DNA from 2 places in the Tessaracoccus sp. MC1627 genome. Region 1 is predicted to be linked to the other one. Evidence: predicted binding sites of a transcription regulator. Region 1 holds the regulator's gene; the other holds the start of a gene.
What was found. Region 1 encodes HrcA, which represses chaperone genes, less so after heat shock. Its sites were predicted from a motif close to TTGGCACTCGNNNNNNNCGAGTGCCAA; they were not measured.
Positions count from the first base shown of each region.

Region 1 (15,080 bases):
CGGAGGATGGGGGAGAAGGTGCCCAGTTGGGTCCACCGCGCCATCAGCTCGTCGTCGCGGTAGCCGAACATGTGGCCGCCCACGTCGTGGCTCCACCATCCGTAGCCGATGTTGGCGGCGGTGGCGGTGAAGTAGGGCTGGAACTGCAGCGACTCCCACGTGATGTGCGTGTCGCCGGAGAACCCCACCGGGTAGCGGTGCGAGCCGGGCCCGGCGTAGCGGGAGAAGGTGAGCGGGGTGCGGCCGCCGCGGGCGTTGTCGAGGAAGTGGGTGTGGTTGAGCACCCACAGCGGGTCGATGCCCGGCACCCGTGAGTGGGGGCCCGACTGCCAGTCGAGCCACCAGAAGTCGACGCCCTCGTCCTCCAGGGGGTGGTGGACGAGCGAGAAGTACTTCTCCATGAACGTGCGGTCTGCGGCGTCGAAGCGCACCGAGAGCTCGGTGGACGGGTCGATGCCCATCGCCTCGGCCATGGCCGGGTAGGCGTCCTCGTGCGGCTGGATGCCGTCGGCGGGGTGCACGTTGAGGGTGGTGCGCATGCCGCGGCGGTGGAGCTCTGCGAGGAAGGACTCGGGGTCGGGGAACAGCTCGCGGTTCCAGGTGTACCCGGTCCAGCCGGCGCCGAAGCGTGGGTCGACGTCGGTCAGGTGCCAGTCCATGTCCAAGACGGCGACGCTGAACGGGATCCGTTCGGCCTCGAACCGGTCCATCAGCTCGAGGTAGGAGTCGGCGGTGTAGCGGTGGTAGCGGCTCCACCAGTTGCCGAGCGCCCAGCGCGGCAGCACCGGCTGGGTGCCGGAGAGGCGGTGGAAGTCGGCGAGGGCGGCGGCGAAGTCGTGCCCGAACGCGAAGACGTAGAGGTCCTCATACTCCGCCCGGCCGCGCCGCTCGCGGGCCTCGACCCAGCCGTCGGCGGTGAAGAGCATCGACTCGGAGTCGTCCACGACGGCGAACCCGCGCTCCGACAGCACGCCCGGCTCGAGCGGCACGGGCCCGTTGGCCTCGTCCAACGTGCGGGCGGTGCCGCCGAGGTTGCCGCGCGCGGGCACGCGCTGCTGGAAGTCGGGTTGCTGGTGCCACGCGGGCAGCGTCGACTGGTCGCCGTAGCGCCAGACCGACTGGTGGGCGGTCACCTTGCCGCGCACCTGCACCTGCAGCCCGGCGGCGGTGGGTGCCTGTTCGTCGTAGCTGAGGTCGAAACGAGACGTCTGGATGCGCAGGCCCCGCTCTGTGCGCACCACCTCGAACTCTGGCGTGGGCTGATCGCGGAAGATCGCCAGCGTGGTCGGGCGGTCCTCGAACTCGCCGGAGGTCGACCACTCGAATCGGAGCAGCCCGTCGGTGAGCACCGTGATCCGATAGCGGTCACCGGTGATCGTCGAGCCCTCACGGGGCGTCGAATGCGCCCCGCGGTAGTCGTCCGGGGTGGCCTGGCGAAGCGTTGGATCCGTCGAAGTCATGGGGCCCATTATGGTTGCCGGTATGGCACAGCTCCCAGACGGCGACCCGGCCCCGGTCGACGGTTCCCTCCCCGAGGCCGCGCTGGCAGGCGATGTGCCCTTCTCGCTGTACGTGCACGTGCCGTTCTGCCGCACCCGCTGCGGATACTGTGATTTCAACACCTACACCCCGAGCGAGCTGGGCGACCTGTCGCCGGACACCTACCTGGGGGCCGCCGTCGCCGAGCTCGATCTCGCCGCCCGCGTGCTCGGGCCGCGCCGGGTGGAGACGGTGTTCTTCGGCGGCGGCACCCCGACGATGCTGCCCGCCGAGCAGTTGATCGGGCTGCTCCGGGCGATCGGGGAGCGCTTCGAGCTCGCGCCCGACGCCGAGGTGACCACGGAGGGCAACCCCGACACGTTGACCCCGGAGTACCTGGCGGCGCTCCGCGGGGGCGGGTTCACGCGGCTCTCGCTGGGCCTGCAGTCGGTGGTGCCGCACGTGCTGCGGGTGCTGGAGCGCGTGCACACCCCCCGCCGCGGACTCGACGCTGCGCGCTGGGCGAGCGAGGAGGGCTTCGAGCACGTCTCGCTCGACCTCATCTACGGCACCCCCGGCGAGTCGATGGACGACTGGCGGGCGAGCCTCGACGCGGTGACGTCCACCCCCGTCGACCACGTCAGCGCCTACTCGCTCATCGTCGAGGAGGGCACCCGATTGGGGATGCAGGTCAAGCGCGGGCAGGTGGCGATGCCCGATGACGACGACCTGGCCGACAAGTACCTGGTGGCCGACGAGACCCTGGGTGCGCTCGGCTTCGCGAACTACGAGGTGAGCAATTGGGCCAGGGCGGGCGGTGAGTGCCGGCACAATCTGGCCTACTGGCGGGGCGCGGACTGGTGGGGCATCGGGCCCGGCGCGCACTCCCACATCGGCGGGGTGCGGTTCTGGAACCGGAAGCATCCGCGCAGCTATGCCGCCTCGCTGGCGGCGGGGGAATCTCCGGCCCTGGCGCGCGAGGTCCTGAGCGACGACGACCGGCGGATCGAGCGAGTCCTCCTGGAGCTCCGCCTGGCCGACGGCCTGCCGCTCGGGGTGCTGACGCCGTCGGAGTTGGCGAGGGTCGACGGCGTGGTGGCGCAGGGGCTGGCCACCCGCGACGGCCTGCGGCTGCGTCTGACCCGACCCGGCCGCCTGCTGGCCGACGGCGTGATCCTCGGCCTGCTCGACTGAGGTTGGCTCACACCGGCTTCCGCAACGCTACGCTCGGGCGATGAGCACGCCGACGCCCGTGGCTGAGCGGGCGGGGCTGCGCCTGACACCGGCCGACAAGGTCACGCTGACGCGTGCCGCCCTCGGCGTCGGCTGCGCCGTCCTGGTGGTGCTCACCCACCTCGGCCTGCTCCCGGACCGTGGCTGGGCGCTGTTCCTGCTTGCCCTACCCACCGTCGTGCTCGACGCCGTGGACGGACCAGTCGCCCGCCGGACCGGCACTGTCACCGCGCGCGGCTCTCGGTGGGACACGGAGGCGGACTCGGCCGTGCTGCTGGTCCTCAGCATCGCGGTGTTCCCCTGGGCGCCCTGGGCCCTGGGCATCGGATTGGCCCGCTACCTGTTCTGGCTCGGCGGGCTCATCCGTCCGGCCTGGCTCCTGCCGCTGCCCTTCCGTCAGTCGCGACGGATCATCGCCGCGCTTCAGGCCGTGGCGCTGGTGACGGCTCTGGCGCCGTTCCTACCGCTCTGGGTGGGACAAGCCGTGATCGCGGTGGCGCTTGCCCTGCTCGTCTTCTCCTTCGGCCGCGACATCGCCTTCCACGAGCGACGCGGCCACTGATCCGCCACCGTGCACTTCTCCCAGGCCCCTCCTTGTGTTAGTGTATTAAGCAACTAATACAACGACACATGAGGAGGTGGACATGGACTTCGACACCAGCAGCCCGATCTGGATCCAGCTGCAGGCCGAGTTCACCCGCCGCATCGTCGTCGGCGAGTGGAGGGCGGGGCAGCGCATCCCCGGCGTCCGGGACCTGGCGGGCGAGCTCAAGGTCAACCCCAACACCGTCCAACGGGCCCTGGCCGAACTCGACCGCCTCGGCCTCAGCCACCCGGAGCGAACCGCCGGCCGGTTCGTCACCGACGACGCGGGGTTGATCACCGAGGCGCGGCTGGCCCTGGCCGCCGACGCCGCCACCGACTACGCAAGGCGGGCGCAGGGTCTGGGCATGAGCCTCGACGACGCCCGCACTCTCCTCGGCCGACGCTGGTCGGCCAGCCAGGAAGGAACCCAATCATGACCGCACCGGCGATCCACATCGCCCACCTGACCAAGAAGTTCGGGCCGATGCCCGCGCTCAACGACCTGTCGCTCACGCTCGGCGGCGGCCAGATCGTCGGCCTGCTCGGCGAGAACGGAAGCGGGAAGACCACGCTGCTGAAGATCCTCGCCGGCGCCCTCACCCAGTATGAAGGCGAGGTGCTCGTGCACGGCAGGCCCATCGGCCCCGAGACGAAGTCGATGCTCAGCTTCCTGCCCGACTCGAGCTTCCTCGCCGACGGCGACACCATCGAGGCCTGCATCGGCATCTTCGGCGACTTCTTCGCCGACTTCAACGAGGCCAAGTGCCGAAGCCTGCTGGAGTTCTTCCGCCTCGACCCCGCCCGCAAGCTGAACACCCTCTCCAAGGGCATGCGCGAGAAGGTGCAGATCGCCCTGGCCATGTCGCGCGACGCGAAGGTGTTCCTGCTCGACGAGCCCATCTCCGGCGTCGACCCCGCCGCCCGCGACGTGCTGCTCGAGGCCATCGTGCGCGACCTCCCCGAGGACGCGCTGGTGGTCATCTCCACCCACCTCATCCACGACCTCGAGCCCGTCCTCGACGCCGTCGCGCTCATGCGCCACGGCAAGATCCTGCTCACGGGAGACGTCGACGACCTCAGGGCCGAGCGCAACCAGTCCATCGACCAGCTGTTCCGGGAGGTCTACCGCTCATGATCGCCACACTCTTCAAGCACGAGGCCCGCCGCACGCTGCGCTGGTTCTGCCTCATCGTCCTGGCCGGCCTGGCCATCACGGGCCTCTCCACGCTGCTGGCCGTCGTCCTCCCCGCCCCGCTCAACATCCTCTTCGCCGTGCTCAGCGCCGTCGGCGCGGTGGCCGTGCCTGCCCTGGTGCCGATCTCGCTCGGGATCGAGTTCTACCGCTCCTCCTACTCGAAGACCGGCTACCTCACGCGCGCACTCCCGGTGAAGGGCACCACGATCTACTGGGTCAAGCTGGCCCACGCCTACGCGCTGAGCCTGCTCTCCGTCCTGGTGGGTCTGGGCCTCCTGTACATCTGCGCCATCAGCTTTGCGGTGACCGGAGGCAGCACGGTGGCCGATCTCAACCGCTCCCTCGCCAGGGGGTGGGACGTCATCACCGGCACCCCCGGGTGGGCCGTCGTCCTAGTCGTCGCTCTGCTGATGCTGCTCCCGCTGCAGTGGTTGGCGTCGTACTTCTTCGCCGCCTCGGTGGGCAGCGAGTCGTGGAGCAACAAGCTGGGGCTCGGCGGCCCGGTGCTGGTGTGGTTCCTCTTCTACGTCGCCTGCCAGCTGGCGGGCCTGCTCGGCGCGTTCATCCCGCTGCAGGTGACCTACCTCGACGGTGCCCTGCGCGTCCGGACCGACGTGCTGCCGGACATCCTCACCATGGACTCGAATAACATCGTGCCGGTCGGGGTGTTCCTCGGCATCTTCGCGGTGGCGTTCGCGGCCATCGTGTGGGGGTCGGTGTCGTTCGCCAAGAAGGCGGAGTTGCGCTGATAGCCTCGCGCCCCGTGGACAGATACTCGAAGGACGTGCTCACCCCCGGATGGCAGAAGGCCCACCTGAAGCAGACCCGCGACGTGGCCGTCGAGCTCGACCAGGTGGTCGAGTTCGACGACTTCTGCGGCGCCGTCGTCGGCTGGGAGAACGGCCTGGTGGTGCTGGAGGACCGGAAGGGTAAGCGACGCTCGGCACCGTTCGGCCCGGGGTTCCTGCTCGAGGGCCAACCCGTCGCGCTCAAGCCCCGGCTTCGGGGCGGTCCGTCGAAGCCCAGGTACACGGCCTCGGGCTCGCGAGCCTCCGCCGAACCGGTGAAGGCGAAGGTGGCGCTGCCCAGCCGCATCTACGTCGAGGGTCGCCACGACGCGGAGCTGATCGAGAAGGTGTGGGGCGAGGACCTGCGTCACGTCGGCGTCGTCGTCGAGTTCCTGGGGGGCATCGACGATCTCCCCGGGATTGTTGCTGAATTCGCTCCCGAGCCGGGGCGGCGGCTCGGCATCCTCGTCGACCATCTCGTGTCGGGCAGCAAGGAATCCCGGATCGCGAAGCAGGTCTACACGGCCGGCTACCGTGACACGGTGCTGGTCGAGGGGCACGAGTTCATCGACATCTGGCAGGCGGTCCGGCCCCAGCGCGTCGGGTTGAAGTCCTGGCCCCAGGTGCCCAGGGATGTGGACTTCAAGAAGGGCACCCTGAAGGCGATGGGGCTGCCACACGAGGATCAGGCCGACGTGTCGCGCGGCTGGCAGGCCATCCTCGCGCGCGTGGCCTCCTGGCGCGACCTGGAGCCCCAGCTGCTCACCAAGGTGGAGACTCTCATCGACTTCGTCACCCAGGACCATCTCGAAGACGAGTGATCGCCCACACGCCGATAGGGTGAGTCCCATGGACACCCAAGGCATCCTGGACCTGCTGAAGGAAACGGCCTCAGAGGTGGTGGTTCCGCGCTTCCGGCAGCTGGCCGCCGGTGACGTCGAGGAGAAAAATCCCGGAGACTTCGTCACCGTGGCGGACCGCGAAGCCGAGGTGTATCTGAGTGGGCTCCTCCGTGGCGTCTACCCATCGGCAGTCATCGTCGGAGAGGAGGGCGTGTTCGCCGACCCGAGCCTGCTCGACGGTGTCCACGGGGCAGAGCACGCGTTCCTCATCGATCCCATCGACGGCACGCGCAACTTCGTCTCAGGACGCGACGAGTACGGCGTGATGCTGGCGGAGGTGCGCAACGGGGTCACCACCCGTGGCTGGATCTATCAGCCGCAGACCGGCCGCGCCTACGTGGCCGAGCACGGCGCAGGCGCCGCGCTCAACGGCGCCCCCATCGCGCGGACCCCCAACGGGCGCCTCCCACTAGGGGCGACGGCCAAACGTGCTCTGCACGGGTTCACGGCAGCTGGACGCCTCAGCCCCGTCACCCGGAGCGCCTGGTGTTGCGCATTCGACTACCCGATGGTGCTGCATGGTGACGTGGACTTCCTCGTGTACTCCACCCTGCACCCGTGGGACCATCTCGCGGGGTCGCTCATGGTCACCGAGTCCGGGGGCGTGAGCAGAACGGTCGACGGCGTGGACTACGGCCTCCAGACACGGAGCGGGGGGCTGATCGTGGCGCGGGATGCCGACACCTGGCAGACCGCTCTGGAGACGTGGCCCGTTCACCAGAGCTGACCACAGGATCAGATCACAGGTTGAGGATGGGCAGCTGCCGTTTCGGCTCCACACCCTTGGCCGCCAACTCGGCGTAGGCCTTGGGCAGGGCGAGGGCAAGAGTCTCCGGGCCGAAGGGCCACTCGACGGCGGTGGCGGCCTCTTCCGCCCGCACACCCTGCTGGATGAGCATCTCGCACGAGCTGTAGAGCATCGCGATCTCCGCCCGCTGCACGAAGGCGAACTCGCGGTCCACCACCGCCCCGTGGCCGGGAACGAACCTGGTGAGGGAGCTGCTGGCGCCGAGTACGCCGTCGAGGACGGTGGGCCAGTTGGCAAGCGAGGTGGACTCGTCGATCTGCGGGTCCGCGCCCTCCTCCAGGAGATCCCCGACGAACACCACGTTCGCCTCCGGGACGAACGCCACGATGTCCGCGCGGGTGTGCGCCTCGCCGAAGTGCAGCAGCTCCACCCGTTGTCCGCCGAGGTGCAGCGCCAGGGCCATCGAGAACCTCCGTGTCACCCCGGGGTCGTCCAGGTCCTCGTGCGCGACCACCTGGACACCCGACATGCCTGGGAGGCCGCCGACGTGATCGTGGTGGCCGTGCGTCAGCGCCACATGCGTCACCGGGACACCCGCCAGCGCGGTGGCCGAGGCCAGCAGCTCGGCGCCCTCGGCGGCTGTGTTACCGGCATCGATGAGGAGTGCCGCGTCATCACCGACGATGAGTCCCACGTTGACCCGGTGCTGATCGAGCGTGGTCACGTACACGCGGGGAGTCACGGGGGTCCAGATCAGCGTCATGGCAGCCAGCATAGATGCAGCTACACTGGCACTCGCCGTCTATGAGTGCCAGCTGGGAGGTGACATGCTCGACGACCGCAAACTGGACGTGTTGAAGGCCATCGTGACCGACTATGTGGCCAGCCGCGAGCCGGTCGGCTCCAAGGCGCTGGTTGAACGCCACAAGCTGGACGTCTCCGCCGCCACGGTCCGCAACGACATGGCCGTGCTGGAGGAGGAGGGCTACATCATGCAGCCCCACACCAGCGCCGGCCGCATCCCCACCGACAAGGGCTATCGGCTCTTCGTGGACAGGCTCGCCCACATCAAGCCGCTGTCGCCCGCTGAGCGCAGCGCCATCACCACCTATCTCAACGGCACCGCCGACGTCGACGATCTGGTCATGCGCACCGTCCGGCTGCTGGCCCAGCTGACCCGCCAGGTGGCCATCGTGCAGTATCCGGTGGCGCAGCGCACCCAGGTGCGCCACGTCGAGCTGCTGCTCCTGACGCCCGAGCGCCTGATGGTCATCGTGGTCCAATCCTCGGGGCGCGTTGATCAGACCATGTTGGAGACTCCGCTCACGGACGAGGGCCGGCTGCAGGCGTTGCGGAACCGGATCGCCGAGGCCATTGTCGGACGGACGCCGGCGGATGCGGCCGGGGCCCTGGCCGCCATGCTGGAGGGAGTCGCACCCGATGACAGGCCGTTCGCGGGCCCGGTGGTCGCCGCGGTCCTGGAGGCCATCGCCGCCGAGCCGGCCGCGCACGTTGTGGTGGCCGGGCTGCCCAACCTCGCCTCAAGCCAGGCGTTCGAGACCAACCTGCGCCCACTGCTGGAGGCGCTGGAGGAGCAGGTGGTGCTCATGCGACTCCTGGGCGAGGCGGCGGGCGACGACGTGACGGTGCGCATCGGCGAAGAGAACACCGCCGAGGGATTCCGGGGCAGCAGCCTCATCGCGTCCGGCTACGGCGTGGAGCGCTCCGCCAGCCTCGGCGTGGTCGGACCCACCCGCATGGACTACGCGTCCCATATTTCCGCGGTGCGAGCAGTGTCGCGGTACGTGAGCAGATTCCTCAACGAAGGCTAGATCCCCCACCCGAAGGCTGAAGCAAGAAGATATGAGCAAGGACTACTACGACATCCTTGGCGTCGAGCGGGACGCAACCCCCGAGGCCATCAAGAAGGCCTACCGCCGCCGCGCCATGAAGGTGCACCCCGACGTCGCCCAGGAAGAGGGCGCGGCCGAGAAGTTCAAAGAACTCAACGAGGCCTACGAGGTCCTGAGCGACCCCAACAAGCGCGCCGTGTTCGATCGGGGCGGCGACCCGATGAGCCAGGGCGCCGGCTTCTCCGGCTTCGGCGGCGGGTTCGCCGGGGGGTTCGACTTCTCCAATCTGGTCGACGCCATGTTCGGCGCGGCAGGGGGGCGTGGCCCCCGATCCCGCGTCCGTCAAGGCCAGGACGCGCTGGTGAGGGTTTCCCTCCAACTGCACGAGGCGGTCTTCGGCGTGACGAAGCCTCTCAAGGTGGACACCGCCGTGGTGTGCCCCAAGTGCAGCGGCGCGGGCGGCGAGCCCGGCTCGGAGCCGGTGACCTGCACCACGTGCGACGGCGCGGGCGAGGTCAGCCAGATCCAGCGCAGCTTCCTCGGCGACATCCGCACCGCCCAGGCCTGCCCCACCTGCCGCGGATACGGCACGGTCATCCCGCGTCCGTGCGGTGAGTGCTCCGGCGAGGGACGGGTGCGCACCACGCGGACGCTGCAGGTCCGGATTCCCGCCGGCGTGTCCACGGGCATCCGCATCCACCTGGAGGGGCAGGGCGAGGTGGGCCCGGGCGGCGGACCTGCCGGAGACCTTTACGTGGAGCTGTCCGTGCTGCCCCACGAGACGTTCCGCCGCGAGGGCGACAACCTGGAGGTGGTGGTCAGGCTCCCGATGACCGCGGCCGCGCTGGGGACCACGGTGGACGTCGCGACTCTCGAGGCCGACTGGGACCAGTCCGCGGTAGAGGACCGCACCGTGTCCGTCGAGGTCCCGGCCGGGACGCAGGCGGGCACCCGGATCGGGATCAAGGGGCGCGGGGTTCCGAGACTGCGCGGCGGCGGCCGCGGGGACCTGGGCGTCACACTGCTGGTCCAGACCCCCACCAAGCTCGATGACCGGCAGCGCGAGCTGCTGCGCCTCCTCGCTGAGGAGCGCGACGAATCGGTCCCGGAGGCCATCGCGGCGAAGGGGCACAAGGGAGTGTTCGGCAAGCTCTCCGAGTGGTTCTCGTGACCGACCCCCTCTTCCTCGCCGAGTTCACGGGCGACCTGTCACCAGGTGAGCTGGTCGTCGTGACGGGGGATGAGGCTCACCACGCCGTCGCGGTCAAGCGCGTCGCGGTGGGGGAGAACGTCCTGCTGTCCGACGGCCGCGGGATCGGGGTTCGGGCCGAGGTGATCGAGGCGGACCGGCGCCAACTGGTGGCCAGGATCCTCGAGGTCATCGCGGCCCCTTCGCCGTCGCTCGTCTGGGGCGTGGTGCAGGCACTGGCCAAGGGGGACCGCAGCGACCTCGCGGTGCAGATGGCCACGGAGCTGGGCGCCCGCGAGATCCTGGCGTGGCAGTCCGCCCGCTCCATCGTGCGCTGGCAGGGCGATCGGGCGGACAAGTCGCTGGACAAGTGGCGAGCCACGGCCCGCGAGGCGGCCAAGCAATCACGGCGGATGTTCGTGCCCGAGGTGTTGGCGGTGTCCACTGCGGACGTCGTGGGCGCCATCGCCGGCGTTGACGTGGCGCTGGTCCTGCAGGAGGACGCGTCCCAGCACATCGCAGACGTCGAACTCCCCGAGGAGGGCACCGGCCTGGTGATCGTCGGGCCCGAGGGCGGCATCGCGCCCGAGGAACTCGACCGGTTCGTGGCGGCCGGCGCGCAGCTGGTCACCATCAGCGACGGCGTCCTGAGGACCTCGACGGCGGCCGCCGTGGCGCTCGGCCAGCTGGATGTGCTGGCCAGGCGCCCGTGAGCTTCTCATTCGAGGTCGGCGAGCGGCTCGAGGATGCGGGGGGTCGCACGGGCGTCATCCACACCCCACACGGGCAGATCCAGACCCCGGCGTTCGTGGTGGTGGGCACCAAGGCCACCGTGAAGTCCGTGTTGCCGGAGGCGGTGGCCGGCCTGGGCGCGCAGGCGGTACTGGCCAACGCCTACCACCTCTACCTGCAGCCGGGCTCGGACTTGATCGACGAGGCCGGCGGGCTGGGCCGCTTCATGAACTGGCCGGGGCCCACCTTTACGGACTCTGGCGGGTTCCAGGTGATGAGCCTCGGGGCGGGCTTCAAGAAGGTGCTGGCGATGGACACCACCGGGCTGGCCGACGACGACGTCATCGCCGAGGGGAAGACGCGGATGGCGCATGTCGACGACGACGGCGTCACCTTCAAGTCCCACCTCGACGGCACCCGGCACCGGTTCACGCCGGAGGCATCGATGCGCATTCAGCACCAGCTCGGCGCGGACGTCATGTTCGCCTTCGACGAGTTGACCACGCTGATGAACACGCGCGCCTACCAGGAGTCCTCGGTTGAGCGGACGCACAGCTGGGCAGTGCGCTGCCTCGCGGAGCATCGGCGGCTCACGCTCGAGCGCGAAGGCAGGCCGTACCAGGCCCTCTTCGGGGTGATCCAGGGGGCGCAGTACGAGGATCTACGTCGCCGGGCCGCGCGCGACCTCGCCGACCTGGACGTGGACGGGCAGTCGTTCGACGGCTTCGGCCTGGGCGGTGCCTTGGAGAAGGAGAACCTGGGCGCCACGATCGGATGGATGGTGGAGGAGCTGCCGGAGGACAAGCCTCGACACCTCCTGGGCATCTCCGAGCCCGACGACCTGTTCGCCGCAGTAGAGCGGGGCGCAGACACGTTCGACTGCGTGAACCCCTCACGTGTCGCGCGCAACGCCGCCATCTACACCGCCGATGGCCGCTACAACGTCAACACCGCCCGGCACCGCCGCTCCTTCGAACCGCTGGAGGACGGATGCGACTGCTACACCTGCACCCACTACACCCGCGCCTACCTGCACCACCTGTTCAAGGGCAAGGAGATGCTGTCGGCCACGCTGGCCACGATCCACAACGAGAGATTCACGGTGCGTCTGGTGGACCGGATGCGCGAGGCGCTGCAGTCAGGGGACTTCCACGCCTTCCGGGAGGAAAGTCTAGGCCGGTTCTACGCCAATCGGCCGTAGCTCGGCTCGCGTCTCTTCACCATCGCGATCACCCGGTAGGTCACCGGCAGGAAGAGCGCCTCGACCAGCACCTTGTAGAGGTAGCCCACCGCGATGTAGTTGAGCAGGGTGGCGCCGCTCACCACCCCGGCGAACGCGACCACACAGAAGATGACGGTGTCGGCCGCCTCGCCCACCACGGTGGAGCCCAGCAGCCGGGCCCACAACGATCCGTCGTGGGAGCGGCGCTTCATGGCCACCAGGACCCAGGCGTTGAGGAACTGGCCGGCCAGGTATCCCAGCAGGCTCGCCGCGACGATGCGCGGCACGAACCCCAGCACCGCGGTGAAGGCCTCCTGGTTGGGCCACTCGGCGGCCGCGGGTGCGGCGCCCACGGCGAGGAACGTGACCGACGCCAGTATCGAGACCGCGAAACCGAGGACGATGGCCCGCCGGGCGCCCTTCAGGCCGTAGACCTCTGCGAGGACGTCGCCCAGGACGTAGGTGAGGGGGAAGAGGAACGCGCCGCCGTCCGTGATGAGGGGCAGCACCGGGATCCCGAACGGGGTCCACTCCGGTCCGAACTGGATCAGCTTGACCGCCGAGACGTTGCTGATCAGCAGGAGCGCCACAAACAGGCCCACGACAACGTCAAACACCCCGCGAGGACGCTCGGCGAACCTCACGTCGGCTCCGGATGGTGGGGCGTCCTGGGTCTGCTGCACCGCCGCATTATACGCCGCTGGTGCCGGTGCTCCGGAGCCTTCAGCGAGGTCCAGGCGAGTTCCCCGGGAGCCTGCGCGTTACGCCGCGGGGGGTCCCGCAGGGTGGCAAGATTCATTTATGGACGACATTGCAATGGAGTACATGCCCGACGAGTCCGAGCAGCTCGACCAGTTGCAGCCCGCCGATTCGCTGATTGACCGCGGGGTAGAGGACGTCCTGGACGAGGGCTACGTCACCCCGGAGAAGTGGTCTCCAGCGCAGGGCTTCGGCAACACACCTGAGGAGATGCACCGCGGTGAGACTCTCGAGATGCGGATGAAGCAGGAGGAGCCAGAGCCTGCCCCAGCCGAAGACGACTGGAACCCCACCCACGAGCCCCGCGAGGTTGGCGCAGCCCGGGCAGGTCGCCTGATGGCGGTGCAGGCCGGAGGCGGTACTGAGCACACGCTGGGCGTGGACGTCGGATTCGGGGGCGGCGCCGCCAGCGCCGAGGAGGCGGCGATGCACATCATCTCGGAGGACGAGGACGACCTCTCGCTCCTGGAGCGCTGAAGTATCCGACGGCGCGCCCAGGGAAACCACTGAGCAATCATGTCCTGGCTGCGGTGTACCGGATCGGGCGATCTGGCACCCCTCCATCTGGATATGGACGTCAAGTACACGCACCAGCTGTAGTGGCACCATCTCATCCCGCCCGGCACGTCCTCACCGAGAACAGCATTGATCAGTGGTTCCCTAGACTGAAGGCTGTTCGGCGGGACACGCCGATCGCATGTCAGACAAGGATCACGCCCTGAACACGCACTCGTTGGACCAGCAGCACGCCATCCGCACCGTGTCGGTTCCCCCCTCGATTGACCTGGTCAATCTGCTGGGCCCCCGCGACGACTTCCTCCGCATCCTCGAGGACGAGCTCGACGCGGACCTGCACGTCCGCGGAACTCAGATCACCCTGTCCGGCCCGTCCAACGAAGTCGCCAAGGCCGCCGAGGTGATCACCGAACTGGTCACCATTCTGCGCACGGGACAGGGACTCACCGCTGAGACCGTGGAGCGGGTCATCCAGATGGCCGACGACCCCCACGCGCTTGCCGCGGAGATCCTCACCCAGAACATCGTGTCCTCGCGCGGTAAGACCGTCCGGCCGAAGACGCTCAACCAGAAGCGCTACGTGGACGCGATCGACCGCCACACCGTTGTCTTCGGTATCGGGCCCGCTGGCACGGGTAAGACGTACCTGGCTATGGCCAAGGCCGTCCAGGCGCTGCAGGCGAAGGAAGTGAGCCGGATCATCCTGACCCGGCCGGCGATCGAGGCGGGGGAGCGCCTCGGATTCCTGCCCGGCACCCTCAACGACAAGATCGACCCCTATCTGCGGCCGCTGTACGACGCACTCCACGACATGGTCGACGCCGACTCGGTGCCGAAGCTGCTCACGTCGGGCACCGTCGAGGTGGCGCCGCTCGCCTACATGCGCGGCCGCACCCTCAACGACGCCTTCATCATTCTTGACGAGGCGCAGAACACGTCCATGGAACAGATGAAGATGTTCCTCACCAGGCTCGGCTTCGGGTCCAAGGTGGTGGTGACGGGCGACATCACCCAGATCGACCTCTCGGGGGGCGTGAAGAGCGGTCTGCGCGGGGTGATGCAGGTGCTCGACGGCGTCGACGACATCGAGTTCTGCACACTGACCAGCCGCGACGTCGTGCGCCACAAGCTGGTGGGCAAGATCGTGGCCGCCTACGATCAGTTCGAGAGTCTGTCCGCGGAGAACCGGGGTGCCAAGTGATCGATCTCAACAACGAGTCCGGCGTCGAGGCCGATGAGCTGGGGCTCATCGAGCTGGCACGCTTCGCGCTGGACAAGCTGCGGATCCACCCCCAGGCCGAGTTGTCGATCCTCCTCGTCGACGAGACCACCATGGCGGACTACCACGAGCGGTTCATGGACCTGCCCGGCCCCACCGATGTGATGAGCTTCCCCATGGACGAGCTGCGGGCACCCGAGGACGACGAGGAGCCGCCGATGGGCCTGCTCGGCGACATCGTGCTCTGCCCCCAGGTGACGGCCCGTCAGGCGCCGGACAACGGGCGCAGCGTCGACGGTGAGGCCGAGTACCTGCTCATCCACGGCCTGCTGCATCTGCTCGGCCACGACCACGCCGAGCCGGAGGAGAAGGCCCTCATGTTCGGACTCAACGACAGGATCATCGCAGCGTGGGATCAGGCCCGCGGTCGCAGCTGAGGCGCAGCCTCGGCCTGACCGACGCCATCGCGATCGGTGTGGCATCCATGGTGGGGGCGGGGGTCTTCGCGGTGTGGGCTCCAGCGGCGCGCGCCGCAGGCGGCGCCCTGCTCCTCGGGCTTGTGCTCGCGGCCGTGGTGGCGTGGCTCAACGCGACGTCCTCGGCTCAGTTGGCTGCGCAGTACCCGTCAGCCGGCGGCACCTACCTGTACGGGCGTGAGCG
Region 1 is NZ_JACJGA010000004.1:380,003-395,082, reverse strand. Features, by position in the region: gene H5399_RS10380 (glycoside hydrolase family 31 protein) at 1-1,460, opposite strand, end outside; gene hemW (radical SAM family heme chaperone HemW) at 1,483-2,673, shown strand; gene H5399_RS10370 (CDP-alcohol phosphatidyltransferase family protein) at 2,714-3,274, shown strand; gene H5399_RS10365 (GntR family transcriptional regulator) at 3,357-3,734, shown strand; gene H5399_RS10360 (ABC transporter ATP-binding protein) at 3,731-4,432, shown strand; gene H5399_RS10355 (hypothetical protein) at 4,429-5,241, shown strand; gene H5399_RS10350 (DUF3097 family protein) at 5,256-6,101, shown strand; gene H5399_RS10345 (inositol monophosphatase) at 6,130-6,909, shown strand; gene H5399_RS10340 (MBL fold metallo-hydrolase) at 6,923-7,693, opposite strand; gene hrcA (heat-inducible transcriptional repressor HrcA) at 7,758-8,762, shown strand; gene dnaJ (molecular chaperone DnaJ) at 8,794-9,954, shown strand; gene H5399_RS10325 (16S rRNA (uracil(1498)-N(3))-methyltransferase) at 9,951-10,685, shown strand; gene tgt (tRNA guanosine(34) transglycosylase Tgt) at 10,682-11,905, shown strand; gene H5399_RS10315 (queuosine precursor transporter) at 11,887-12,609, opposite strand; gene H5399_RS10310 (DUF5709 domain-containing protein) at 12,728-13,162, shown strand; gene H5399_RS10305 (PhoH family protein) at 13,383-14,402, shown strand; gene ybeY (rRNA maturation RNase YbeY) at 14,399-14,857, shown strand; gene H5399_RS10295 (APC family permease) at 14,830-15,080, shown strand, end outside.

Region 2 (15,080 bases), on a different contig from region 1:
CGGCGCCTCCGTGGCGCGCGCCAGCGGGGAGCCGACCATGACGGCGTCCGCGCCGCAGGCGATCGCCTTGGCGATGTCCCCGGAGCGGCCGACGGCCCCGTCGGCCAGGATGTGCACGTAGCGGCCCCCGGACTCCTCCAGGTAGTCGCGGCGGGCCTCCGCCACGTCCGCCACCGCCGAAGCCATCGGCACCTCGATGCCGAGCACCGAGGCGGTGGTGTGCGTGGCGCCGCCGCCGAAGCCCACCAGAACGCCCGCCGCGCCGGAGCGCATGAGGTGCAGCGCCGCGCGGTAGGTGGCCACTCCGCCGACCAGCACCGGAAGGTCGAAGCGGTAGATGAACTCCTTGAGGTTGAGCGTGTCCTGCCCGCCCACGTGCTCCGCCGAGACGGTGGTGCCGCGGACGACGAAGAAGTCCATGCCCGCCTTCTCCAGCACGGGCGCGAACTCCAGAGTGTGCGCGGGAGACAGCGACCCCGCGACCGGGACACCGGCGGCGCGGATCTCGGCCAGCCGGTCCCGGATCAGCTCCGCCTTCACCGGTTCGGCGTAGATCTCCTGCAACCGCTTGGTGGCCGTGACCTGGTCCGATTCCTGGGTGATGCGCTCGTACTGGGGCTGCGGATCCTCGTAGCGGGTCCAGAGGCCCTCCAGGTTGAGCACCCCAAGGCCGCCGAGCTGCCCCATCCGGATGGCGGTGGCAGGCGACATCGCCGAGTCCATCGGCGCCGCAACGATGGGCACGTCGAAGGAGACCGCGTCGATCTTCCAGGTGAGGTCCACCTCGTCCTCGCCCCGCGTGCGGCGCGCCGGGGCGATCGCCACGTCATCGAACGCGTAGGCCTGGCTGGCGCGCTTGCTGCGCCCGAGCTCGTACATGGAAACGGTTCTCCTTGGGTCTCTAGCGCGACCAGTAGTTGGGCGCCTCGGCGGTGAGCTGAATGTCGTGCGGGTGCGATTCTCGCAGACCGGCCGAGGTGATGCGGACGAACCGCCCGCGCTCCTGCAGTTCGGCGATGGTCCCGGCGCCCGAGTAGAACATGGACTGCCGCAGGCCGCCCACGAGCTGGTAGGCCACCGCGGCCAGCGGCCCACGGTAGGCGACCTGACCCTCGATTCCCTCGGGGATGAGCTTGTCGTCCGCGGTGACGTCACCCTGGAAGTAGCGGTCCTTGGAGTAGGAGGCCTTGCGACCCCGGGCGGCCATCGCGCCCAGCGACCCCATGCCCCGGTAGCTCTTGAACTGCTTGCCGTTGATGAACACCAACTCGCCGGGGCTCTCCTCGCAGCCGGCCAGCAGGGAGCCGAGCATCACCGACGAGGCGCCGGCCACGAGGGCCTTGGCGATGTCTCCGGAGTACTGCAGTCCGCCGTCGCCGATCACCGGCACGCCGGCCGGCCGACAGGCCCGGGCCGCGTCGTAGATCGCGGTGACCTGGGGCACGCCGACGCCGGCCACCACGCGCGTGGTGCAGATCGAGCCGGGGCCGACCCCCACCTTCACCCCATCCGCGCCTGCCTCCACAAGCGCCTTGGCGCCGGCGTAGGTGGCCACGTTTCCGCCGATGATGTCCACCTCCGCCGCGGCCGGCTCCGCCTTGAGCCGCTTGATCATCTCCACCACACCTCGGGAGTGACCGTGAGCGGTGTCCACGACGATGACGTCCACGTCCTGCTCGACGAGCGCCATGGCCCGGTCCCACGAGTCCCCGAAGAACCCGACGGCTGCCCCTACCCGAAGCCGGCCCTGGCTGTCCTTCGCGGCATGCGGGTACTTGTCCGCCTTCACGAAGTCCTTCAGCGTGATGAGGCCCGTGAGCTTGCCCTTGCCGTCGACGATGGGCAGCTTCTCCACCTTGTGCCTGGCCAGCAGCGCCAGCGCCTCCTCGTTCGAGACCCCCTCGGGTGCGGTGACCAACGGCATCCGGGTCATGACCTCACCGACGGTGCGGCCGGGATCGTCCTCGAAGCGCATGTCGCGGTTGGTGATGATGCCCACCAGGGTGCCGTCGGCCTCGACGACGGGGGTGCCGGAGATCCGGTAGGTGGCGCAGATCTCGTCCACCTCACCGATGGTGGCCTGAGGGCTGACGGTGATGGGGTCACTGACCATCCCCGCCTCGGAGCGCTTGACCTGATCCACCATGTGCGCCTGGTCCTCGATGGAGAGGTTGCGGTGCAGGATGCCGATGCCCCCCTCGCGCGCCATCGCGATGCCCATCCTGGACTCGGTGACCGTGTCCATGGCCGCCGAGGCCAGCGGGACGTTGAGCCGCACCCGCCTGGTCAGCTGCGTGCTGGTGGACACCTGGGAAGGGATGATGTCCGACTGGTTGGGCTGCAGCAGCACGTCATCGAAGGTCAGGCCCAGCGCCGCGAAGGGGCTAGGCACTCCAGCGCCGGTCAGTTCCTCGAACACACGTCCACCTTCTCGTCTCTGCTGCCCCAAGTCCGGCCAGTCTATGCGGCAGGGCCCCGCCCGGACGAACCGGACGGGGCCCTGCGGCGCTCTTGAGCGGTCAGCTCTCGTCGTCGCGCTTGTCCACCACGAGGGTCTCGGTGGTGAGCAGGAGCGAGGCGATGGACGCGGCGTTGGCGAGCGCGGAACGCGTCACCTTCACCGGGTCGATGACGCCGTGCTCGACGAGGTTCTCGTAGACGCCGGTCCGGGCGTTGTAGCCGTGGCCGACCTCCATCTCCGCGACCTTCGAGGTGATGACGTAGCCCGCCTCGCCGCCGTTCTCGGCGATCCAGCGGAGCGGCTCGACGAGGGACTTGCGCACCACGTCGACACCGGCCTTCTCGTCGCCCTCGAGGCCCAGGTGGTCCGCCAGGACCTCCCCGGCGTGGATGAGGGCGGAGCCGCCGCCGGCGACGATGCCCTCCTCGATGGCAGCGCGGGTGGCCGACACCGCGTCCTCGATGCGGTGCTTCTTCTCCTTCAGCTCCACCTCGGTGGCGGCGCCGACCTTGATGACGCACACGCCTCCGGCCAGCTTCGCGACACGCTCCTGGAGCTTCTCGCGATCCCAGTCCGAATCCGTGCGGGCCATCTCGGCCTGCAGCTGCGCAACGCGGCCGCTGACCTCGGAGTGCTCGCCCGCACCGTCGACGATGGTGGTGTTGTCCTTGGTGACGAGGATGCGACGCGCGCGCCCCAGCACCTCAAGGCCGACCTGGTCCAGCTTGAGGCCCACCTCGGGGGCGACGACCTGGCCGCCGGTGAGGATCGCGATGTCCTCCAGCATGGCCTTGCGGCGGTCGCCGAAGGCGGGCGCCTTGACCGCGACGGAGGTGAAGGTGCCGCGGATCTTGTTGACCACCAGCGTGGACAGGGCCTCGCCGTCGACGTCCTCGGCCACGATGAACAGCGTGCCCTTGGCGGCGATGACCTTTTCCAGCAGCGGGAGCAGGTCGTTCATCGACGAGATCTTGCCGCTGTTGATGAGGATGTAGGGATCCTCGAGGATGGCCTCCATCCGGTCCGCGTCGGTGACGAAGTACGGGGACAGGTAGCCCTTGTCGAACTGCATGCCCTCGGTGAACTCGAGCTCGGTGCCCATCGTGTTGGACTCGTCGACGGTGATGACGCCGTCCTTGCCCACCTTGTCGAACGCCTCGGCGATCAGATCGCCGATCTGCTCGTCACGGGAGGAGATGGTGGCCACCGACGCCATGTCGGCGGTGGTGTCCACGGGGCGCGCGTTCTCACGGAGGCGCTCGACGACGGCCTCAACGGCCTTGTCGATGCCTCGCTTGAGGCCGATCGGGTTGACCCCGGCGGTCACGGCGCGCAGGCCTGCGTGCACCATGGCCTGGGCCAGCACTGTGGCGGTGGTGGTGCCGTCACCGGCGACGTCGTTGGTCTTGGTGGCCACCTCCTTGGCGAGCTGAGCGCCGAGATCCTCGTAGGGATCGTCGAGCTCAACCTCCTTGGCGACGGTGACACCGTCGTTGGTGATGGTGGGGGCTCCCCACTTCTTGTCCAGGACCACGTAGCGGCCCTTGGGGCCGAGCGTGACCTTGACGGTGTTGGCGAGGGCGTCGACACCGCGCTCAAGCGCGCGACGTGCCTCCTCGTTGAAAGCGAGAATCTTCGGCATGTGTGGTCCTTACTTGCTGACGACGGCGAGGATGTCGCGGGCGTTCAGCAGGAGGTACTCCTGGCCGTCGTACTTGACCTCGGTGCCCCCGTACTTGGAGAAGATCACGATGTCGCCCTCGGCGACGTCGAGCGGGACACGGTTGCCCTTGTCATCGATGCGGCCGGGGCCGGTGGCGATGACCTTGCCCTCCTGGGGCTTCTCCTTGGCGGTGTCGGGGATGACAAGGCCGGAAGCGGTGGTCTGGACGGCCTCAAGGGGCTGAATGAGGATCCGGTCCTCGAGCGGCTTGATCGTGGTTGCCACGTCAAACACCTTTCTGTCATATCCGACCCGGAGGCCGGCTTGTAGGTCAGTGTGAAGTGGCCGGGCGTCGTCGCGGGTGCCGTCCGACCATTAGCACCCGACAGGGTCGAGTGCCAGCACCTACGTTATCCGGGGTTTAGCACTCAATCAAGCCGAGTGCCAGAAGTGCTCTGTCCGGACCGCTTCGCGATGATGGCGACCGTCCCGTCGACGGTGCGTGCGAGGATGATCGTGGCCGCCGCGCTGCCCTTGGGCTTCAACTCGCGGCGCAGCGCCGCCGGGTCCACGTCGATGGCGCGTTTCTTGATCTCCAGCGTGCCGATGCCGCGCTCGCGGACGTACCGGCGCAGCGCCTTGACGGAGTGGTCGAGCACGTCGAGGACCTCGAAGCGGGTGGCCCAGGGCGTGTCGATGGGCTCGTCGGAGGACAGGTAGGCCACGTGCGGGTCCAGCAGCCAGGCCCCCGGGGCCGACTCCCCCACCAGGCCTGCCCGGATGGCGGCGCCGTCCGGCTCGTAGACGTAGCGCCCCAACGGCGCGGCGACAGGCGGCCCCTCCCCCGCGCCGGCGAGCTCCAGGACCGCGCCGTCGCTCAGCAGCACGGCCGAGCGCCCCTCGGGCAGCCGGTTCCACAGCGACACCTCCACCACGTCGCCGCCGTCGCTCACCCACGTGGCGCGCACGCCGTCGGGAATGAGTTCCTTGGGCAGTCCCGGGCCGAGCTTGACGGCGACGAACCTGGCTGAGGCCAGGTAATCGAGCACCAACGACCACGGTGGCGTGAAGTCCGCCACGTTCCAGGTGCGGCCCTTCGCCGTGCGGCGGGCGGGATCCAGGAACACGCCGTCGCCCTCCGGCACCGCCACCTCCTCGGCGCGCGCCACCGCGCCCGGGCCGGCGCCCACGAGGCCGAGGTTCCAGGACGCCACCTCGGCGGTGGCGGGGTCGGCGTCGACGGCGTGCACAGCGAGCCCCGCCTCGGCCAGGGCCATCGCGTCGGCCCCGATTCCGCAGCCCAGGTCCCACACCGACTCCACCCCGGCCGCAGCGAAGAGCGCCGCGCGCCACCGGCGGACCGGGTCGCGGGTGGCCTGCTCCAGACCCGCGTGGGTGAACAGCATCTCGTCGGCACGGGCGAACTTGGCCCGCGCCCGTCGGCGCAGCGCCGCCTGCGTCAGCGCCCACGCGGCCTCATCGGGGCCGAACCCGGCGCGCAGGCGGGACGCGGCGCCCAGCGACGACGGATCCGGCTCCCGCATCGCGGCCGCGAGGGCGGCCTCCCGCCCGGTCATTCCGCCGAGAACCGCCATCCCACGCTGTGCCCGCCGTCGTAGGGCAGGACGCCGTGGAACTGGGGCACGGTCTCGTCGAAGACCAGTGGCAGGAAGTGCCGGTCCCCGTCCCACATCGGCAGCTCCATGACCGTGTCGACGTCGTGCCAGGCCAGGGTCCCCTCCGGGTTCGAGGGGTACGGCTCGCCGTCGATGCCGGTGACGAGGAACACGAACCCGAACACGTCGCGCCCGTTGAAGCCCGGCCAGGACACTGTGCCGCGCAGCCGCATCGAGGTCACCTCGACTCCGGCCTCTTCGCGGATCTCGCGACGCATCGCCGAGGCGACGTCCTCGTCGCGCTCGACCTTGCCGCCGAGGCCGTTGAACTTGCCGAGCTGCTCGTCCTCGGACCGGGAGATCCGATGCACGAGCAGGACCCGGCGCCGGTCCGGGCTCACGATGTAGCCCAGCGTGGTCAGCTCGGGCGCGTACGCCATGTCAGGGCCGGGGTTGGCGCTGGGTGCGGTCTGTTCCATCGAAGTCCAGCTCGCGGGTGTCGAACTCCACCATCTCGTCCCCGAGCGATCTGAGCAGTTCGTGGCGGGCCTGCCGCCGCTGGCGCTGCTCGATCGGGTCCGGCACGGGCGCTGCGGCCAGCAGGCGCTTGGTGTACTCCTCCTGCGGGTTGAGCAGCACCTGCTCGCGCTCGCCCTTCTCCACGATCTTGCCGTACTGCATGACGACGACGCGGTGCGCCAGCGAGTCGATCACCGCCAGGTCATGCGAGATGAACAGGCACGCGAAACCGAAGTCCCGTTGGAGGGCGGTGAACATGGCCAGTACCGAGGCTTGCACGGAGACGTCGAGCGCCGACGTGGGCTCGTCGGCCACCAGCAGGTCCGGGCTGAGCACGAGGGCGCGGGCGATGGAGACGCGCTGCCGCTGGCCGCCGGACAACTCGTGCGGGTACCGGTTGTAGACCGTGCGCGGGAGCTGGACCGCGTCCAGGAGTTCGTGGACCCGCGCCTGCCGTGTCTTGGCGTCGCCCACCTTGTGCACGCTGAGCGGCTCGGCGATCACGTCCCCGATGGGGAACCGGGGGTTGAGCGAGGCGGCCGGGTCCTGGAAGATGACGCCGATCCGCTTGCGCAGGCCCTTGAGCGCCTGGCCCTTGAGGGAGAGCAGATCCTCCCCCAACACGCGGACCTGGCCGGAATCCGACGGGATGAGCCCGAGCAGCGCGCGGCCGATGGTGGACTTGCCCGAGCCGGACTCACCCACCAGGCCGACGATCTCCCCCCGACGAACGCCGAAGCTGACGCCGTCGACGGCGCGGAACGGCTTCTTGCCCGCGCGGTGGTACTCGACCACGAGCTCGTCGACCTCCAGGGCCGCCTCAGCCGTGGGGCTCACCGGGTGGGGGGCCACACCGAACTGTCCGTGCCCCTGGCCGAGCCGCGGCACGGCGGCCAGCAGCTTTTTGGTGTAGGGGTGGGTGGGGTGCAGGAGCACCTGCTCTGCGGGGCCGCGCTCCACGATGTTGCCCTTGAACATCACCGCCACGTTGTCGGCCATGTCCGCCACCACGCCCATGTTGTGGGTGATCAGCAGGATGCCGGTGTTGAGCTTGTCCTTGAGCGATCGCAGCAGGTCCAGGATCTCGGCCTGCACCGTGACGTCCAGGGCCGTGGTGGGCTCGTCGGCGATGATTACCTCGGGGTCGCAGGCCAGGGCCATGGCGATCACCACGCGCTGGCGCATCCCCCCGGACAGTTCGTGCGGGAACTGGCTGGCACGGCGCTCGGCGTTGGGGATGCCGACGGCGTTGAGCAGGTCGACGGCGCGGTCCCACGCCTCGCGCCCGAAGGCCACGCCGTGCACCTCCATGGACTCGGTGAGCTGCTCGCCGATCTTGATCACGGGGTTGAGTGCGGTCATGGGCTCCTGGAACACCATGGCAACGCGGTTGCCGCGGATGGACCTCAGCTGTCGGCCGGACAGCGTCCCGATGCTCTGGTCCGTGACGCGGGTCTCGCCCTGGATGCGGGCGGTCTTCGGGAGCAGCCCGAGCGCGGTGGTGGCGGTGACCGACTTGCCGGAGCCGGACTCGCCCACCAGGGCCATCACCTCTCCGGGCTCAACGCTGAGCGTGATGCCCTTGACGGCGTGGACGGTGCCGAACTCGGTGCGGAACTGGACGTCGAGCTCGTCGAACTTAAGGACGTGGTTCTCGCCGGTGAAACGGGGGGTGGTGGTCATGGGAGTACCTCAGTCCATCTGCTGGCGGGGATCGAACGCGTCACGGAGACCGTCACCGATGAAGTTCACGCAGAGCGCGATGGAGACGATGAAGACGCCCGGCCACCAGAAGAGCCACGGACGGGTGCTCAGCGCGTTCTGGTTCTCCGAGATGAGGAGGCCGAGCGATGTGTTGGGCGGGCGGACGCCGAAGCCCAGGAACGACAGCGCCGTCTCCACGAGGATGGCGGCCGAGATCAGCAGGGTGGCATTGACGATGATCGTGCCGAGGGCGTTGGGAAGGATGTGGCGCACGATGATCCGCCACGAGGACGTGCCGACGGCGCGCGCCGCGGCCACGAACTCCCGCTCGCGGAGCGACAGGACCTCGCCGCGCACGAGGCGTGCCAGGCCGGTCCAGGACACGATGGCCAGCATGCCGGCCAACGCGAAGATGCCGCCGACGTTGCCGGCCATCCGGCCGAGGACGGCGGCCAGCACCAGCGTGGGGATGATGATGAACAGGTCCGTGACGCGCATGAGGAAGGACTCGGCGACGCCGCGGAAGTAGCCGGCGGCCGCACCCACGAGGGTGCCGATGATCGTGGCCCCGATGCCGACGGTGAAGGCGATGGTCAGCGAGTTCTGGGTGCCGAGCATGACCAGGGCGAAGTAGTCCTTGCCGATCGTGGTCTGCCCGAACGGGTGCTCCCCGATCGAGAAGGGCCACAGGGTCAGGGTGGGCGCGCCACCCGGGAGAGCTACCGGATAGAGGTCCACGTGGTTCTTCGGCCACCATCCGGGAATGGGCCCGAAGCCGATGGACGTGGTGGCCAGCAGGATGATCAGCACAAGGATGGTCAACGAGATCATGGCGCCACGGTGGCGGACGAACCGGCGCAGGACGAGTTGTCCCTGTGAGTAGGACTTGTCGGTGGTCGTGGTCTCGTCCGGCATGGACTCGATCTCGTAGTCGGCCTCGTGGACCTCGTCGAGCTGCGCGGCGTTGTTCGTGTCAGTCATGGTGGGCCACTTCCTAGCGGGAGATCCGCGGGTCGAGGATGGCGTAGGCGATGTCGGCCGCCATGTTCATGATCACCGCGGCGGTGCCGGTGACGAGGTAGAACGCCATCACCGGCGCCGGGTCCACCTGGGCGAGGCCCGTGCGGAAGAGGTTGCCCATGCCCTGCCAGCCGAACACGGTCTCGGTGATCACCGCGCCGCCGATGAGCCCGGCGAAGTCGAACGCCACGATGGTGGCCAGCGGGATGAGCGAGTTGCGCAGCGCGTGCCGGGTGATCACCTTGCGCTCCGAGATGCCCTTGGACCGCGCGGTGCGGATGTAGTCCTGGTTGAGCACGTCCAGCATCGAGGCCCGGGTGTAGCGGGTGTAGGACGCGATGGAGATCAGCGTCAGCGCCACGGTGGGCAGCACCAGGTGGGTGAGCGTGTCGATCGAGTGCATCCAGAAAGTCGACTCGTAGTTGGGCGTCATCGAGCCGATGGTCGGGATGGGGCGGGGCTGCTCCTCCAGGTACTGGGCCCAGTTGGAGAGGAGGAGGTCGCTGACCGCCAGGAGCGAGGCCAGCAGCGCTGTGACGACGGCGGAGAAGGTGGCCTGGCGTCTGGAGAACCCGCCGAGCAGTTGGCCGGCCGCGACCCCGGCCACGATCGCCGCCGCGAAGCAGATGAGCAGTACCGCGACCGAGCCGTTGTCCATGAGGTAGCCGCGCATCGCGATGTACCCGACGAGCGAGACTGCTGCGGTGGCCCCGACGGCGTTGCGGACGCGGTGGTTCTGGAAGCCGGAGGTGAGCATGATCACCAGCGCCGCGGCGCCGAGGACCGCGAGGACGTAGACGGGGATGCCGATGGCGGGACGACGGAACCAGGTCACGGCGTCGAAGTAGATGAGGATGGCCGCCGCGCCGGCCGCGATGGCTGCGAACGTGATGAGGCGACGCTTGAGGTCGCCCCCCATGGCGGCCTGCAGGATGAACGCCAACACCACAGCCACGCCGATGATCACCGGCCAGCTCAGGTCTGCGTCGACGATCCAGTTGTTGAACTCGATGGCTGCGTAGTGCTTGAGCAGCACGCCCAGCCAGAAGACGGGGAGGGAGAAGGCGATGAAGGCGAAGAGGGTGACGCCGTAGTCGAAGCCGCTGTACTGGCGGATGGCGGTGATGATGCCGAGGATGACGCCGGTGGTGATGGCCAACAGGGTGGCGAAGACCACGAGGCGAAGGGTGGAGGCGGCCGCGACCGCCACCAGTGCGTTGACGGACTGGCCGTTGAGCGCCACGCCGAGGTCGCACTGCCCGATGAGGCACTTCGAAGCGCCCCCCAACCAGTCGAGGTAGCGCTCGTACCAGGGAAGATTCAGCCCCATCGTCTCGATCCGCTGGCGCATGCGGTTCTCGCGGTTCGGGTCGTTGGACTCCCGCAGATCCTGCAGCGGGTCTCCTGAGTTGATGACCAGCACATACAGGAGCAGTGACCCCAGCAGGAGAATCGCCAGCGATATCCCCAGGCGTTTCGCGATGAACTTGAGCAAGATCGGTCCTCTGACATGGTTCGGGTGCCAACGTCGGCACCCATTCGCCGCATCCTACGGCAGGGCTGAGCTGTGATGAAGGGGCGGTGGAACGCCAGTTGGGGCAGGTGGCGCGAACGTCACCTGCCCCATCCCTGCGGCTGACTAGGCGTCAGTCACGGATCACTTGGCGACCCACTGCGGGGCGTTCCACGACACCTGATCCTGCGTGGCGGTGGCCCGCACGTTGCTCAGGGTGGAGTCGTAGGCGACGACCAGCGGGTGGGCGTACAGCGGGATGCCGTGCAGCTGATCCCACAGTTCCTTCTCGATGATCTTGGTCTGCTCGAGGTGAACCGTCTCGTCCAGGGTGGCGACGAGTTCGGCCCAGGCCGCGTCGACGATCTCGCTGCTGAACTCCGAGGTGTTCTGCGGCTTGGCGGTGGCGTAGATGTTCTCGCCGGAGGTGATCTGACCGGAGCCGGCCCACGCGAACAGGGCCACCTCGTAGTCGCCGTTGACGTTGGCGTTGGTGAAGAAGTCCTCGGCGCTGGAGTCGATCACGTTGAAGCCGGCCTCCTTGCAGGAGGACTGGATGGCGGCCACGGTCTCGGTGCGGCGCTGGTTGCCCGCGCGGTAGCCGAGGCGCACGTCGATCGGGGTGGCGATGCCGGCCTCGGCAACGAGCTCCTTGGACTTCTCGAGGTCAACCGTGTCGAAGCGGCCGTCGTAGGAGACGCCGACGATCTCGTCATAGTTGTCCTGGAACGGGAACACCTCGCGGGCGTTCATGAGCACCGTGTCGGGCGCGATCGGCGCGATCAGGGTGTCGACGATCTGCTGACGGGGCACGCAGTGTGCGAAGGCCGTGCGCAGCGTCAGGCCGGTGTCGGGATTGCCGAAGACGTTGTTCTCGCGGAAGTTGAAGTCCAGGTGCTCCCACGTGAGCGACGAGCCCGACTCGATGGAGACGGCGGAGCCGAGGGCCTCGAGCTGGCCGACGGTGTCCACCGTGGCCTGGGGCTGGATGACCTGGACGTCCTTGTTGCCCAACGCCTGGACCTGCTGGGCGTCGTCGATGAAGCGGAACACGAGGTCGCGGGTGGCGGCCGGGGTGCCCCAGTAGTCCTCGTTGGCGGTCAGCGTCAGGGAGTTGCCCGCCTGCCAGCCGCCCTCCTTGATCATGTAGGGGCCCGACGACGGGGTGACCGACGCCTCGGGCAGCTCGCCCGGGTTGAAGATCCAGCCGGTGTTCCAGAACTCGGCGGCGGACTTCACGGTCTCCGCGTCGCGATCGATGACGGCCTGGGCCAGGGCGCCGGGCTCGAGGCCGGCCTGCGCGGCCAACACGTGCTCGGGCAGCGGCGCGGTGACCATGATCCGGTAGTCCGGGTTGGGGTTGGTGTAGACGACGGTGAAGTTCTTGGAGCCCACCTCGCCCTCCGGGCCCTCCAAGACGTACTGGGCGAACGACGTGGACACGTGGTCGAACACCGCGGCCTCGGGGTCCTCGCCGGTGGCGAAGCCGGGGGCGATGAACTCGGGGTTCTGGGCGGCCCAGTCCATCAGGTAGTCGTTGATGGTGACCGGGGTGCCGTCGGACCAGACGGCCTCCTCGTTGATGGTGTACTCCACCGTCAGCGGGTCCTCCGAGGTGACCTCGTAGGTGCCGAAGTCGGTGTTGTCGCAGATCGTGCCGTCGGTGCCGAAGTACACGAAATTGGAGAACATGTGGGCGGCGATGACGGAGTTGTACGTGGAGTACGTGCCGTTGGTGATGGTGTTGTAGCCGCTCCAGTCGCCGGGGCCTGCGGTGAAGCGGACCTCGCCGTCGGCGGTCTCGGTGATGCCGACGTCCTGCAGGCAGCCGGCCGCGGCGTCGCCGCCGCCTGCACCCTCGCTGGCGGACGCGGTCGCCGAGGCGCTACCGGAGGCAGCGTCTTCGGGGTCGGTGGGTTCTGGGCTGGTGCAGGCGCCGAGCAGGAGTGCTCCGCTCAAGACCAGGCCGAGGGACACCTTGGTTCCCTGGAACTTCATTCTTTCTCCTAAGTCGTCGAACGACGGAAGAGGCCCGAATGGGCCGAGTGATGCCAGCGAACATAGCCAAGGCACGTTCAAATTGGCTAGGCCATCTGGGGTTTGACGCCAGATCGTTACTAACTTGTGTCCTGGCGCGACAAAATCAGACGACGATGGTGCCCACGGGAAGCCCGGAGTACACCGAGAAGCCGAGCCCCGACGGGCGCACGCCGGCGCGGATGGCCTCGCTGCCGACAGCGGCGATCATGGCCCCGTTGTCCGTGCACAGCGCCGGGCGCGGGCGCCGCAGCTCGATGCCGGCCTCCCCGGCCCGCTCCTCCAACAGCGCGCGGAGACGGGAGTTGGCGGCCACGCCGCCGCCGATCAGGATGGAGTTGACCCCCAGATGCTGGGCTGCGTCGATGGTCTTGGCCGTCAGCACGTCACACACCGCCTCCTGGAAGCTGGCCGCGACGTCCGCCACCGGCACCTCGCCGCCGTCGAGCCGGCGCTGCTCCACCCAGCGCGCCACCGAGGTCTTCAGCCCTGAGAAGGAGAAGTTGAACCGGTGCCTGGCCATGTCGTGCCGCGCGGTCAGGCCGCGGGGGAAGCGGATGAAGGTGGGGTCGCCCTCCTGGGCTGCCCTGTCGATCACGGGCCCGCCCGGGTAGGGCAGCCCGAGCAGGCGGGCGACCTTGTCGTAGGCCTCGCCGGCCGCATCGTCGATGGTGGAGCCCACCTCGGTGATCCGGGTGGCGATGTCCTCGACGTGGAGCAGCTGGGTGTGGCCGCCGGAGACCAGGAGCGCCAGCGACGGCATGGGCAGCGGCCCGTGGTCCAGCAGATCCACCGCCACATGGCCCACCAGGTGGTTCACCCCGTAGAGGGGCTTGCCCAGGTAGGCCGACAGGGCCTTCGCCGAGGCGACCCCGACGACGAGGGCGCCCACCAGGCCGGGGCCGGCGGTCACCGCGATGGCGTCCAGGTCCGACAGGTCCACTTCCGCCTTCTCGGCGGCGCGTTCCAGGGCGGGAATCAGCGCCGAGAGGTGGGCCCGGCTGGCCACCTCGGGCACCACCCCGCCGAAGCGGACGTGCAGATCCACCGAGCTGGCCACCTCGTTGGCCAACAACGTCCGTCCACGGACAATCCCGACACCGGTCTCGTCGCACGACGACTCGAGGCCGAGGACCAATGGCTCACTCATCGTTGTCCTCCATGTCCCACATGCCGACGGAGTCCGCGTCGACGCCCTCCAGCCTCCGCTCAAGGATGAGCGCGTCGGCACCGGGTCCGTAGTAGTCCGGGCGGGTGGCCACGGCCGCGAAACCATAGCCCTGGTACAGCTGGATGGCCGAGGTGTTGGACGCGTCGACCTCCAGCAGCATCCGCCTCGCCCCACGGCCGATGGCCCACTGCAGGCCGGCCATCAGCATCACGCGCGCGAATCCGAGGCGGCGCTGATGTGGCGCCACGACGATGCGGTGCAGGTCCGCCACGTCGTCGACCAACTGGAAGGCCGCCACGCCCACCGCCTCTCCGCTCTTGCGGCGCGCGATGAGCACGAGCCGGCCCTCGCCGGTGACCTCCTGGCGCCAGGAGGCCTCGGACCATTGCGTGGCGAAGTGCTCCTCCAGCGCGAGGATGTCCGGGAGATCCTCCGCGACGGCCGTCTCGACGATCACCGGGGAGCCCTGAGCCGCGGGAGCGCAGACTTGGGTGCGCCAGGGACGGAGGCGTCCGCCGCGCGCAGGTAGTACGGCTCGTCGCCTGCGGGGAGAAGCTGCGGCCACCGGGCCGCGAGGAGCGCCGGGTCCAATGACTCGGGGCCCTGGACGTCCACGAGGGCCCGGAACGCCGAGGGGACGGCACCGGCCACGGGAAGGGCCGGTAACGACTCCGGGGCGCTCACCTGCGGGTCTGACACGCGCGTCCCGTCGCCGAGGTAGGTGGCCCAGTACAGCTCTTTGCGGCGGGCGTCCGAGGCGACGACGAACTGGGCCGGGGCGCCCTCCTCCGCCCACTGCCTGGCCACCACATCGAGGGAACACACGCCGTGTGCCGCGCGGCCGGAGGCGTGTGCGAGGGTCCACGCGGTGGCGACTCCGACCCTCAGGCCGGTGAATGGCCCCGGACCCATCCCGACGGCGAACTCGTCGACGTCTCGAAGCGTGATTCCGGCGCGGGCGCAGGCCTCGAGCACCGACGGCATGAGCGACTCGGCGTGGGCGCGGGTGTCCGCCACCAGCACGCGGGTGTGCGGCTCGCCGTCGAGGGCCAGGCCCACCGCGACGACATGGCTGGTGTCGATGCCCAGCGTCCAGGTCATGGCGCCTCCCTGAGGACGTCGAGGACCCCGGCCCATCGGGGCCCGAAGCCGGTGAGGTAGACGGTGCGAACGTCCGAGTCCATGCCGCGGACGATGTCGATCTCGAGGCGGTCCTCGGCCAGCCACTCGGCCAGTCCGTGGCCCCATTCGACCAGGGTCACGGACTCGGCAAGCGTGGCGTCGAGGTCGATGTCGGCGAGCTCAGAGGCGTCGCCGAGCCGGTAGGCGTCCACGTGGACCAGCGCCGGCCCCTCGCCGCGGGCGGGATGGACGCG
Region 2 is NZ_JACJGA010000009.1:35,974-51,053, forward strand. Features, by position in the region: gene H5399_RS16030 (GuaB3 family IMP dehydrogenase-related protein) at 1-879, opposite strand, end outside; gene guaB (IMP dehydrogenase) at 902-2,407, opposite strand; gene groL (chaperonin GroEL) at 2,520-4,103, opposite strand; gene groES (co-chaperone GroES) at 4,113-4,409, opposite strand; gene H5399_RS16050 (class I SAM-dependent methyltransferase) at 4,553-5,719, opposite strand; gene H5399_RS16055 (8-oxo-dGTP diphosphatase) at 5,698-6,180, opposite strand; gene H5399_RS16060 (ABC transporter ATP-binding protein) at 6,182-7,942, opposite strand; gene H5399_RS16065 (ABC transporter permease) at 7,952-8,944, opposite strand; gene H5399_RS16070 (ABC transporter permease) at 8,958-10,478, opposite strand; gene H5399_RS16075 (ABC transporter substrate-binding protein) at 10,641-12,494, opposite strand; gene tsaD (tRNA (adenosine(37)-N6)-threonylcarbamoyltransferase complex transferase subunit TsaD) at 12,640-13,683, opposite strand; gene H5399_RS16085 (GNAT family N-acetyltransferase) at 13,676-14,161, opposite strand; gene tsaB (tRNA (adenosine(37)-N6)-threonylcarbamoyltransferase complex dimerization subunit type 1 TsaB) at 14,158-14,805, opposite strand; gene tsaE (tRNA (adenosine(37)-N6)-threonylcarbamoyltransferase complex ATPase subunit type 1 TsaE) at 14,802-15,080, opposite strand, start outside.
Region 2: a site for HrcA is predicted at 4,500-4,526, ahead of groES (co-chaperone GroES). Genes of this name have one in related genera too.